Regions from separate parts of the Thalassobacillus sp. C254 genome, predicted to be linked through region 2. Evidence: riboswitches for the same ligand, from Rfam matches in the RefSeq annotation. Region 2 holds a riboswitch; each other region holds the start of a gene.

Region 1 (4,199 bases), on a different contig from region 2:
AACGGTGCCAGCATCCCTGCCGCTGCACCAGAAGCTTGTCCCCCGCAACTCACCTTTTCAAGAAGAGTAACGTCATGGCCCCGCCGCCTGCACTCAAAGGCAGCAGCCAGGCCAATTACACCTCCGCCAAGAATAATAATTGATTCCTTCATCCCCTGTACACCTGCTTTCTCAGCCTTCATCAGCCTCTGTCTATTTTGATATGAAGGTTTCATAACCACTGCTTGCTGTTGCATACCGTTTCTTCTGAATCCTTCCGGCTTCATAAGAAAGACGGCCAGCCTCAATCGCGTGCTTCATGGCAGCAGCCATCCGAACAGGGTCCTTGGCTTTAGCTACAGGAGTGTTCATAAGCACCCCATCTGCTCCAAGCTCCATAACTTCTGTTACATCTTTGGCCGAGCCAAGCCCCGCATCGACGATAATTGGTACGTTCGCTTCTTCAATAATCAAGGAAAGGTTATAAGGATTCAACACACCCAGTCCTGTCCCTATTGGAGCAGCCCCCGGCATGACAGCAGCTGCTCCTGCTTCTTCCAAACGTTTGCAAAGTACTGGGTCATCTGAAGTATAGGGAAGAACAGTAAACCCTTCTTTAGCCAGCTGCTCGGTAGCCTTTAGTGTTTCTATCGGGTCAGGTAAAAGTGTTTTTTCATTTGCACTGATTTCAACCTTAATCCAGCTGCTCAAGCCAGAAGCCTTTGCCAGCTGAGCAATTCTAACCGCTTCTTCTGCCGTTTTGGCACCGGAAGTATTGGGAAGGTACTGAAAGATTTTCCCTTCCACATGCTGTAGAATAGCATCCTCATCCGGGGCCTCCAGATTTACACGGCGGATAGCAAATGTCAGTACTTCAGTCCCACTCTCACGTATTGCTTCATTTTGAACAAACGGATTCGGATAACGGCCTGTGCCAGGAAGAAGCGAGAAGAAAGCTCTACATCTCCTATTACTAACTTATCCTTTTTCGTCATGGTGATCATCCTCCTCCTACAAAGTGAACCAGTTCTATTTTCATTCCAGGCTGTACTTCCGTTACGTCCCACTGATCACGGTCAATAATCTTTCCTTCAACTTCGGTGACAATCATTTTATCCTGAAGATCAAAATGCTCAACTACCTCAATTAATGTCTGTACTTGCAGGTCCTTTTTTTCTCCGTTCACCTCAATGATCATTTTTCAATCCTCCTCTTTGCATCCAATTTATCTAAAAAGGCCTGGCATGTTCCTTGAATATCTGTACTGCCGACAATCTCACTGATGGCGCAAATCCTGTCTGCTCCAGCATCAATTACCTGATCCACGTTATGAAGCTTAATGCCTCCAATCGCCACAAACGGGATAGTAATTTCATCAGCTACCTGCTTTACATAAGAGGTCGTCACTGGATCAATGACGTCCACTTTGCTTTTCGTGGCAAAAACCGGCCCCACCCCAATATAATCGGCCCCATTTCGTTCTGCTTCTCTTGCTTCTTCAATCGCATGGGTGGAAATTCCAATAATCATATCTTCGCCTACAATTTTCCTTGCCTCTGATAAAGGAAGATCATCCTGGCCTAAATGAATACCATCAGCTCCTGCTGCAAGAGCAACATCAATATGGTCGTTTACAATAAAGGCAGCCCCATAACGGGCAGTCATTTCCCTTAACTTTTTGGCTTTTTCAAACACTTCTTTTTTGCTGCTGAATTTATCCCGAAGCTGAATAATATCTGACCCGCCCTTTACTGCTTCTTCCATTACCTCAAGCATAGAACGGCCGCTATGAAATTCTTCTCCAGTTATCGTATATAAGCGAAAGTCCTTCATACTTCCGCCTCCTTTCTGATGCTAAATCCTTTGTTGTGAAAGAGAATCTTAAAACATATAAAAAAACGTCACCCAGCGCAGTGGATGACGTCAGTTTCCTACTCATCGACTTTCCTACGCTGGCATCAACCAGATCAGGTTCAAGGGTAAAAGGACCACCTTTTTCTCAGCCGGCTTCCTGTCCGGCACCCCTAGTCATCTATAAAGGTCTATTATTTTAAAGAATACAATATAAATATTATCCCATAAATTTAATAGATAACAACCCATTTCCCTCAATCCAACGAACATATTTTGATACTTTTTTCATGGCATTCTCCCTGTTCTTCCAAAAATAAACCGCAAAAAACCAGTCAGAAGACCTTCTGACCAGCTCCTTGCATTAATCAAAGATAAAACGCCCTCCAGCTATTCCTGGGTTCGTCATTTCTTTTGCATTGAGTATTTCATCAAGCTCTTCTTCGGTAAGAATTCCTCTTTCCAGCAAATTTGCCTTACACTCATTCCTGTCTGAATAGCTTCTTTTGCAATTCTGGAGGCTGTTTCATATCCTACATGGGGATTAATAGCGGTTATTATTCCGACACTGTGCTCCACCATGTGTTTCGTTCGTTCCACATTGGCGGTCAAATCCTCCAGAGCCAGCTGCCTGAAGGAATTTAGTCCGTTTTGTAAAATGGAAAGAGACTGAAGCAAGTTAAAAACTAAAACAGGTTCCATTACATTTAACTCAAGCTGTCCTGCTTCTGAGGCCATGCATATTGTATGGTCATTCCCCATCACTTGAAACGCAATCTGATTAACCACCTCTGCCATGACCGGGTTAACTTTTCCAGGCATAATAGAGGAACCTGGCTGCCTTGGCGGAAGGTTAATCTCATTAAACCCTGTTCTTGGACCTGAACTCATTAATCGTAAATCGTTTGCAATTTTTGATAGGTTAATAGCATGCACTTTAAGAGCTGCGGATAGTTCTGTATAGGCGTCTGTATTTTGCGTGGCATCTACAAGGTCTTCTGCACTGAACAAAGGGAAACCAGTTAGGTCAGCCAAATATTCTGCCACTTTTTCAATGTACTCAGGCTTCGCATTTAAACCTGTTCCTACAGCTGTCGCCCCCATGTTAATTTCAAACAAATGGTCCACAGATTTTTTAATACGGTTCAAATCCCTCGTCAGCACTCTTCTATAAGCCCCGAACTCCTGTCCAAGCCTAATGGGTACTGCGTCTTGAAGATGAGTTCTTCCCATCTTAATGACTTCATCAAATTCCTGCTCTTTTCGTTTCATGGTATCTACAATATCCGAGAGTGCCTGGGTCAGCCCTTTGGACAGAAGCAAGGAAGAAATATGAATGGCAGTAGGGAACGTGTCATTTGTTGACTGAGCCATATTAACATGAGTATTAGGACTCACCTTCAAATAATCCCCTTTTTCTCCTCCTAGCAACTCAATTGCCCTGTTGGCGATCACTTCATTTGTATTCATGTTAAAGGAGGTGCCGGCTCCTCCTTGAATGGCGTCCACAATAAACTGATCATTATACGCTCCTTCAATCACTTCATCTGCTGCCTGGATGATAGCCTTGGCAATTTTTTTGTTAAGTACGCCCACATCTCTATTTGCCATCGCTGCAGCCTTTTTGACATAACCGAACGCGCGAATAAGCTCTGGGTGAGGTGGATAGCCAGTGATCGGAAAATTTTCTTTGGCGCGGATCGTCTGAATCCCATAATACGCATCTTTTGGCACCTTTTTCTCCCCGAGAAAATCTTTTTCAATTCGGAATTCTGTCATACAATAACGCTCCTTCTCAAATGAACTAAGTTTCATTCGTATTATAGGTATGTATACCCTTTCTCCAACAAATTATGCTATCCGCATATTCAGCCCGTGTAAAGGCATAACACGGGCTGAATGCAAATTAATTTGCATGATTCATTTTTAATGATTCTCCGGAAGAATACCTAAAGATTTAGCGGCAAGCCAAGCCGCTCCCGTTACTCCTGCATCATTTCCTAATTCTGCAATAACAAACTCTGTGCCTTTTGCTACTTTTTCCAAGGCATAACGTTGAAAGTATTTTTGTATAGGTGACAGGAGAGCCTCTCCGGCAGCCGACACTCCGCCGCCAATCACAATTCTTTCTGGATTCAGCAATGTACAAGCATTGGCTGCCGCAAGGCCGATGTACAACGCCGCTTCCTCAATAACTGCCGTAGCGAGGGGGTCTTTCCTGGCAGCGGCCTCAAAGATTTCCTTTGTCGTCAGCTTCTCCTCGCTTGTACTTTGAAGAATGGAAGTTGGATACTCTTTATTTTCTCGTTTCTCCATTACTGAACTTACCATTCCCGTAGCTGACGCCACTGTTTCCAGGCAGCCAGTCT
Region 2 (4,199 bases):
GTATCACTTCAAAGTGAAAGGAGACAATCGAAATGTAGAGAGCAGGCAAGGAAACAGAAATTAAAAAGCTTAACAAACGCAGCAAACGAAAAGACGTCCCCATCATCCAGCGGCTATTATAATCATCCGGAGATTGATAAAAAGCCCAAAAGGTAGTCGGACAGATCAAGGCGGTGGGACTTCCGTCGCTCATAACAGCCACTCTTCCCTCAAGAAGATTTCCAGTTACTCTGTCTATTCTTTCTGTGTTTAAAAATTGAGGAAACGGCGTAAAAGCTTCATCCTCAATAAACTCCTCAGTAAAACTGGGAGCATTAACGGCATCTGCTTTTATGGAAGTGATCCTGTCGGCCAGTTCAGTTAACAACTCCTCTTTGGCTAAACCATTAATATAGACTATCGCCACTTTAGTGCCGGTTCGTTCCCCAATTTTATAGAATTTCACAGTCAAATCCGGGTTTTTGATGACGACACGCAAAAGGTTTAAGTTTGTATCTAATGATTCTACAAATCCGGCGTGGGACCCACGAATAACCTGCTCGTTTACCGGTTCTTCCACATCTCGTTCAGGTGTCTGGCTTACATCAAATAAGAGGGCTTTGTCCTCCCCTTCTATGATCACTGCTCCGTAGCCCTCTGCAATTCTTGTAATAATATAAGATAAGTCTTTTGTTTGAGCCCATTCAGTTTTAGCTATCTTTGCTTTTACGTCTGCTATTTTAGTTTCTGGCTTAAGATGGTCAAGTACTTGCTTCTCAAATTCAACTCGTTTCACTCTTGTTTCAAGAAACATGACAGACAGTTCAGTATGAAAATAAGGCAAGGACAGGCACATCAAATCATCTGTATCATTCAGACCCTTTTTTACTATCTCTACCTGCTTATCTAACAGAGAAGCTTTTTTCAATTAAACACACCTCCCCCGTTTTTATTTACTTTGCACATATTGGCACAATTTATGTAAATAGCCATGAATATTCACTTTAAAGAAACCTTACTGTGTTTTAGAATGATCCCTTACTCTATTGCATTTTTAGGATTAATTATTTTTAAACCGGGGAAGTAGGTGGGTAAAAACACAGGGGAGGAATAGCCTCATGACTGATGCAACAGAAGTAATCCGTTTTGATTGTGTAGGAGACACTCATGAACCCCATATCGTGAAATGTAAAAATTGTAATAAAGAATTCCGTGCAGAAAAAATGGATCAACATGTCACCTGTTCTTCCTGCAGGCAGAAAGATACCTTGTCAAGCAAGGATTTTGAAGTAGTCGGTGTCGTACGAAAGGTTAAAAAAGAACTTACACCTCACTAAAAAAAGCAGTTCTATTTGACGATGCCTTTTTCACTGTTTTCAGAAATATGGAATTATTCCTTTCTTTTTCTGTCATCTCTCCTTATAATGAATAACAAATGGAATATTGCAAACTAGGGGTGTCTGCAAAGCGCAGGCTGAGAGAGAAACGCGATGAGGTTTCTTGACCCTTCGGACCTGATCTGGTTCATACCAGCGTGGGGAAGTTTAGATTGACAGCTAATGATTACCACTATCAACTTCTGCATACAAAGCCGGTCCCCTATTTTAGGAACCGGCTTTTTTGTGTTATCCCGCCTGTTTTCTCCTGATCTCGTCCTTTTCCATTAATTTTTAACAAGGAGAGATTTTTTATGACAACCCCATCATCTTCATTGCAAGAGCAGAATGTGTCTATCATGTCGAGCTTTACAGGCAGTAAAAAAGTCTACATTCAAGGTTCAAGAAAAGACATTCAAGTTCCAATGAGAGAAATCGGACTTTCCCCACTACTGGCACAGTCGGGGAAGAAAAAACAAACCTGTCCGTGTGTACGATACTAGCGGACCATACACAGACCCTTCCTATCAAGCTGATGTTACAGCGGGACTCACACCAATTCGCCACAATTGGATTAATGAACGAAAAGATACCGTAGAATACAAAGGCCGGAAATTGAAAGCCGAGGATAACGGCTATAAAGATATTTCCGATCCCCGCGCTGAGAAAGTTTTTCCCGGACTTACCCGAAATCCTCTAAAAGCTAAGGAAGGAAAAAATGTAACCCAGCTTCATTACGCTAAAAAAGGTATCATAACCCCTGAAATGGAATTTATCGCTATACGGGAACAGATGGATCCAGAATTTGTCCGAAAGGAAGTAGCCGAGGGAAGAGCTATTATTCCAGCAAATATTAACCACCCGGAAACAGAGCCCATGATTATCGGCAGAAACTTTCACGTCAAAATAAATGCTAATATAGGTAACTCTGCAGTGTCTTCTTCCATTAATAAGGAAGTTGAAAAAATGACCTGGGCCACCAAATGGGGAGCGGACACTATCATGGACTTATCAACTGGAAAGGATATACATACAACAAGAGAATGGATCATTCGAAACTCATGCGTTCCCGTCGGCACCGTTCCTCTTTATCAGGCACTCGAAAAAGTGGATGGAGTAGCTGAGAACCTTACCTGGGAGATTTACCGGGATACTCTTATTGAACAAGCTGAGCAGGGTGTGGATTATTTCACCATTCATGCAGGCGTTCTGCTTCGATACGTTCCCTTAACTGCCAGCCGCATGACAGGGATCGTATCACGAGGTGGTTCTATTATGGCTCAGTGGTGCTTGTCTCACCATAAAGAAAATTTCCTGTACACCCATTTTGAAGACATTTGTGAGATTATGAAAGCTTATGATATATCTTTTTCATTAGGTGATGGGCTTCGTCCAGGCTCAATAGCCGATGCTAATGATGAGGCCCAGTTTGCAGAACTGGAAACTCTTGGTGAACTAACGAAACTTGCCTGGAAGCATGAGGTTCAAGTAATGGTGGAAGGCCCGGGTCATGTACCTATGCACTTAATTAAAGAAAATATGGATAAACAGATTGCCCTTTGTGACGAAGCACCCTTTTACACTTTAGGGCCGCTGACTACTGATATTGCTCCAGGCTACGACCATATTACGTCTGCTATCGGGGCTGCTATGATCGGATGGTATGGAACGGCTATGCTTTGTTATGTAACTCCTAAAGAGCATTTAGGACTGCCAAATAAAGACGATGTCCGTGAAGGAGTCATTACTTACAAAATTGCAGCCCATGCAGCAGACCTTGCCAAAGGCCACCCAGGTGCCAGAAAAGGGATGATGCTCTTTCAAAAGCACGGTTTGAATTTCGCTGGAAAGATCAATTCAACCTCTCTCTTGACCCTGACCGTGCCCTTGAATATCATGATGAAACCCTGCCAGCTGAAGGTGCAAAAACTGCTCATTTTTGTTCCATGTGCGGCCCTAAATTTTGCAGTATGCGTATTTCCCATGATATTCGGCGTTATGCTTCTGAACATGACCTTGAAACTGCTGAAGCTGTAGAAAAAGGCCTGAAAGAGAAAGCAAACCAATTTAAAGAAACAGGCGGAAGCCTTTATCAGTAGGGAAGGGACAGGAGTGATTAAATGAACAAAGCAGAGGATATAAAGCGAGAGATTGCTCTGGTGCAAGGAAAGCTGACCAGGCTGGAAAATGCCTTAGCAGAAATCCAGGCAAGCTGCTTCCATCAGTATACTGATTATCAATACTATAAAAGATGTGCTCACTGTGGAAAAGTCGAGGTTCTTTATTATTAAAAAGCAAATCATTAGATAACAAAGCCAGACAGCCATCTGGCAATTGAAAGTGATTTTGCTGGTAAGATTTATTTTTCAACCTACACTAAATAAGAGGCGGATTGGATCCCCCTCTTATTTAGTACGTTATTTTGCAGATTTTACCTGGCGGTTACCTTACATGGATTCCAGAGAAACCGTACTGCCTTTACCGCCGGATTCAGCAGGTGTGACTGTAAGCTTTCTTGGAAGACGCTCTTTCAGTTCAGGCACATGGCTGATGACACCGACTGATAATTTATCAGCCTGAAGCTTTTCCAGAGCAGAAATGACTGTTTCAAGGAGCTCCTGATCCAAGGTTCCAAACCCTTCATCAAGAAAGAAAAACTCAAGAGGGTGTTCGCCCCTTAGCTGGATAGAAGCGGACAAAGAAAGTGCAAGAGCAAGTGACGTGAGGAATGTCTCCCCTCCTGAGAGAGTAGATACTGGTCGCTTAACCCCGCCATTGCTGTCATCTCTTATCACGAATCCTCCTGAAGAATCAACTTCAATAGCATACCTTCCTCTTGTTAAT
Region 3 (4,199 bases), on a different contig from region 2:
GAATGGTAAATGAAGCAGCACAAATGCTAGAATAAAGGAAAAGGTCGGCCCAATGAAAATTGAGCCGGCTTTTTTTCTTTCAGGGGTGCCTGGCACCCTGAGGCTGTTGTAACAAATGAGTCAGGAAAATGCTGGAGAATCAGGTAGTGCAGCGGTTTGAAATATTACAGTAGCAAAGGGTGCCAGGCACCAGAGATGAAAATTCGTGATAAAGACATAGGAAGCGGGGAAAGTTAGTGCTAAAATAAAGAGCAGCGTATTTTTGAGTGATATTACACTCAATCACTCAACTATGAAAGTAGTTTTACAGAAGGAGAATGTACAGTGTTAAATTGGCGGAATATCGTGCCCGGTGTACTAATGGGCATAAGTGACTTGATCCCGGGAGTAAGCGGGGGTACGATCGCTTTGCTCGTGGGAGTCTATTATCGTTTAATAGCCGCAATAGACGGGATATTTTCCAGGGAGTGGAAGAAGCATCTCATGTTTTTAATTCCTTTAGGAACAGGTGTGGTGCTTGCATTGCTTTCTATGAGCCGACTCATTGAATGGCTCCTGGCTGATTACCCTCAGCCAACGTTTTTTCTTTTTTCTTGGGTTGATTATAGGGATCATTCCTTTTCTTTTAAAAGAAGTTGATTATAAAAAGACCTTTAAAGGAAAACACATAGCTCTCCTGCTTGCAGCTGCAGCCATTGTGGCTTCCACAGCTTCATAAGGGATGAAGAAATGTCTGCGGTGATGTCTAATTTAACTGCAATGGACTATCTTCTGTTATTTTTCGGAGGATGGGCAGCAAGCAGTGCAATGATCTTGCCTGGAGTCAGTGGTTCTTTTGTCTTTTTATTAATAGGAATTTACCCGACTGTTCTTAACGCCATTTCTACGATTAACATCCCTGTCATTATTGTCGTAGGGGCAGGAATTGCTCTTGGTTTAATCATTACAAGCAAAATTATAAAGAAACTGATCAGAAATTATAAGATAGGAACATATGCAGTAATGACCGGTCTGGTCACTGGCTCTATATTCGTTGTCTTTCCTGGAATAGAAGGAAGTATGTTTCTTTTCCTCATAAGTCTTGTAACCTTTATCGCTGGTTTATTTTGTTCTCTTAAGCTCAGTTCTCTCGGAGAAAAAGCAAAAGCTTCTCAGTTAAAGGTGACACGAGCTTCATAAATTTAAAAAGGAAAATTTTAAAGAATACTCTAACTTTTAAAGGAAAGTATGGTATTTTTATAGTAAGGCATAAAAAACAGAATACACAGAAACCACTAGGGGTGCTTTGAAAAAGCTGAGAATGACCGTATGGTCTAAACCCTATCACCTGAACTAGGTAATACTAGCGGAGGGAAGTGGCGTTAAGACAAGCCTGATAGTACAGGTATACTACTCCCTGTACCTGGCAGTCTTTGTATATATTATTTCGTATATGCGGCCACTCTTTTCCTAGAGTGGTTTTTTTAATGGGTGAAATTACTAATGTCCAGTCAAGAGCAGACCTTTTCATGAGAGAGGAAGGAGTGAAGATGTTGCACGAAACAATTACGCAAATTTTAGAGCAGGTAGACAGGAGAAAAGAAGAATTAATTGACCAGGTAGGTGACCTTATACGTTTCCAAACTCCCAGTCCGCCTGCCCGCAACACAAAAGAGGCACAGCACTACATAGCATCAAAGTTAAACAGCCTGGGGTTTGAGGTTGACATGTGGGATGTGTTTCCTGACGACCCGAACGTAGTAGGGACATTAAAAGGAACCCATTCTGGTAAAGCCAACAGTTTAATTATTAATGGTCATATGGATGTGGCTGAAGTCGGGGAAGATCTAACTCAATGGAAACATGACTTTTACTCCTGTTGTAGAAGACGGGCGGTTATACGGGAGAGGGACAGCAGATATGAAAGGCGGAATGGGAGGAGCTCTTTTTGCCGTACAGCTTCTTCGTGAGCAGGGAATCAGCTTGCCTGGCGACCTGATTTTTCAATCGGTAATTGGTGAGGAAGTAGGGGAAGCAGGTACTTGAATGCTGTGAAAGGGGGTATAAGGCTGATTTGGCAGTGGTTGTGGATACAAGTGATCTTCACATTCAAGGGCAGGGAGGAGTGATTACCGGCTGGGTTACAATAAAGAGCCCCCAAACCTATCACGATGCTACTCGCCGGAATATGATTCACGCAGGGGGCGGTCTATACGCAGCTAGTGCCATTGAAAAAATGACGAAAATCATCCAGGGCTTGCAGGAGCTTGAACGGCACTGGGCTGTAACAAAATCCTATCCTGGTTTCCCCCCTGGTATGACAACCATTAACCCTCTGTGATTGAAGGGGGAAGACATGCCGCCTTTGTGGCTGATGAGTGCCGATTATGGATTACGGTTCATTTTTACCCGGATGAGAATCATGAACAGGTTGCTAAAGAAGTAGAAGAGCATTTATTAAAAGTGGCCGAATCTGATCCTTGGCTGAGGGAGCATCCGCCGCTTTTTCGCTGGGGTGGCAAGTCGATGATTGAGGACCGGGGGGAAATCTTCCCTTCACTGGATATTGACCCTGAATCCAAAGAAGTGGCTGCGGTGAAACAGGCTCATCAGCGAATCTTTCAGACCATCCCTCAAACGGGGATGTCGCCTACCGTAACTGATGGGGGCTGGCTTGGGGATGCGGGCATTCCGACTGTTATTTATGGTCCTGGTGACTTATATAACGCCCATGCAGTTAATGAATCTGTTGAGATCGAACAGATAGTTCAATTTACAAAGGTCATGATTATTCTGATATACGAGTGGTGTCATAAAGAAAAATAGAAAGGATGAATGCAAATGAAATTTAGTGAACGCTTATACGAAAAGGTCCAGCCAATTTGGAAAAAGAATCATGAACACCCTTTTGTGCAAGGAATGGGAAACGGATCACTTGATAAGGAAAAGTTCCGCTACTATATGATCCAGGATTATTTATATTTAATAGATTACTCTAAACTCTTTGCAATCGGCACCGTCAAAGCAAACGATCTAAAAACGATGGGGAAATTTGCTGAACTTCTTGATTCAACGCTGAATACTGAAATGAGTCTTCACCGTCAATATGCAAAGAAGTTCGATATTTCTGAAGAAGAGCTGGAAAACGCAGAGCCTGCTGCAATGACACTTTCTTATTCTCATTACATGCTTCATGTCGGTCAGAACGAAGGGCTGGCAGAGTTAGTGGCCGCCTTGCTTCCATGCATGTGGAGCTATGCGGAGATTGGAAAAGAATTAAGCAAAATACCGGGAGCCGCTGAGCATGAATTTTACGGTGACTGGATCAGCATGTATGCGGACGATGAATTTCAGGAATTAGCGAAGTGGACCATTGATCTTCTTGACGATTTAACAGAAGGAAAACCTGAACATGAGTTATCTCGGATTGAGGATATTTTCTTAAATACAACCCGATTTGAATTTATGTTCTGGGACATGGCCTACAACCAGGAGATGTGGCCGGCAGATGAGTAGTCAAGCCGCACGGGATCATCTTTCTTTTTCCAATGTGTCTTTTTCTTACAAAGGAAAACCTCCATCTTCCTTATCTATCTTTGAAAACGTTACGGTCAGCGTCAAAGAAAAGGAATTTGTAAGCATACTCGGTCCAAGCGGCTCTGGAAAATCTACTTTTTTCCGTCTGGCAACAGGACTGGAACAGCCTGATACCGGAAGCATCTCTATTTCTCAAAAAGAAGAAAAAAACAGGCTGGGAAAAGTAGGATACATGCCGCAGCAGGATCTCCTGCTGCCCTGGAGGACGGTTTTGGAAAATGGTGTGCTGCCTATGGAGCTGCAAGGAGTATCTAGAAAAGAAGCAAAGAAACAGGTGCTCTCTCACATGAAGGAATTTGGCCTTGAAGGAAAAGAAAATGTGTATCCTCAGCAGCTCTCCGGCGGAATGAGGCAGAGAGTCTCCTTTTTACGGGCCATCCTTGGAGGAGCTGATATTCTTCTATTAGATGAGCCTTTCAGCGCACTCGATTCTATGACTCGTTTTATGATGCAGGAGTGGCTCTTACTGCAGTGGCAAAAGTGGGAAAAGACCATTATATTTATCACTCATGATGTGGAAGAAGCAATCTTTTTATCTGATCGAATTCTTATGCTCACTCCTCCGCCAATACAAACAGAATTTGAGACTATTGATGTCACTCTTCCCAGACCAAGAACAGAAG

The links. A riboswitch is a leader RNA that binds a small molecule or an ion and turns the genes downstream of it on or off. The one in region 2 is predicted to bind thiamine pyrophosphate.
Region 1: linked by a shared signal. The riboswitch ahead of thiE (thiamine phosphate synthase) and the one ahead of thiC (phosphomethylpyrimidine synthase ThiC) in region 2 are both predicted to bind thiamine pyrophosphate.
Region 3: linked by a shared signal. The riboswitch ahead of JCM19033_RS28125 (M20/M25/M40 family metallo-hydrolase) and the one ahead of thiC (phosphomethylpyrimidine synthase ThiC) in region 2 are both predicted to bind thiamine pyrophosphate.

The regions. Positions count from the first base shown of each region.
Region 1 covers NZ_BAXQ01000003.1:9,469-13,667, forward strand. The annotation lists gene thiO (glycine oxidase ThiO) at 1-215, opposite strand, end outside; partial or broken gene JCM19033_RS04545 (thiazole synthase) at 193-974, opposite strand; gene thiS (sulfur carrier protein ThiS) at 980-1,177, opposite strand; gene thiE (thiamine phosphate synthase) at 1,174-1,812, opposite strand; TPP riboswitch at 1,907-2,015, opposite strand; partial or broken gene aspA (aspartate ammonia-lyase) at 2,195-3,609, opposite strand; gene JCM19033_RS04565 (ROK family glucokinase) at 3,757-4,199, opposite strand, start outside.
Region 2 covers NZ_BAXQ01000004.1:169,359-173,557, reverse strand. The annotation lists gene JCM19033_RS06910 (spore germination protein) at 1-907, opposite strand, end outside; gene JCM19033_RS06905 (hypothetical protein) at 1,098-1,316, shown strand; TPP riboswitch at 1,422-1,537, shown strand; partial or broken gene thiC (phosphomethylpyrimidine synthase ThiC) at 1,715-3,454, shown strand; gene JCM19033_RS23260 (serine protease) at 3,476-3,646, shown strand; gene JCM19033_RS06895 (SbcC/MukB-like Walker B domain-containing protein) at 3,803-4,199, opposite strand, start outside.
Region 3 covers NZ_BAXQ01000008.1:11,673-15,871, forward strand. The annotation lists partial or broken gene JCM19033_RS28120 (siderophore ABC transporter substrate-binding protein) at 1-9, shown strand, start outside; partial or broken gene JCM19033_RS09455 (DUF368 domain-containing protein) at 361-1,179, shown strand; TPP riboswitch at 1,267-1,371, shown strand; gene JCM19033_RS28125 (M20/M25/M40 family metallo-hydrolase) at 1,843-2,025, shown strand; gene JCM19033_RS28130 (hypothetical protein) at 2,054-2,320, shown strand; gene JCM19033_RS28135 (M20/M25/M40 family metallo-hydrolase) at 2,347-2,805, shown strand; gene tenA (thiaminase II) at 2,821-3,495, shown strand; gene JCM19033_RS09470 (ABC transporter ATP-binding protein) at 3,488-4,199, shown strand, end outside.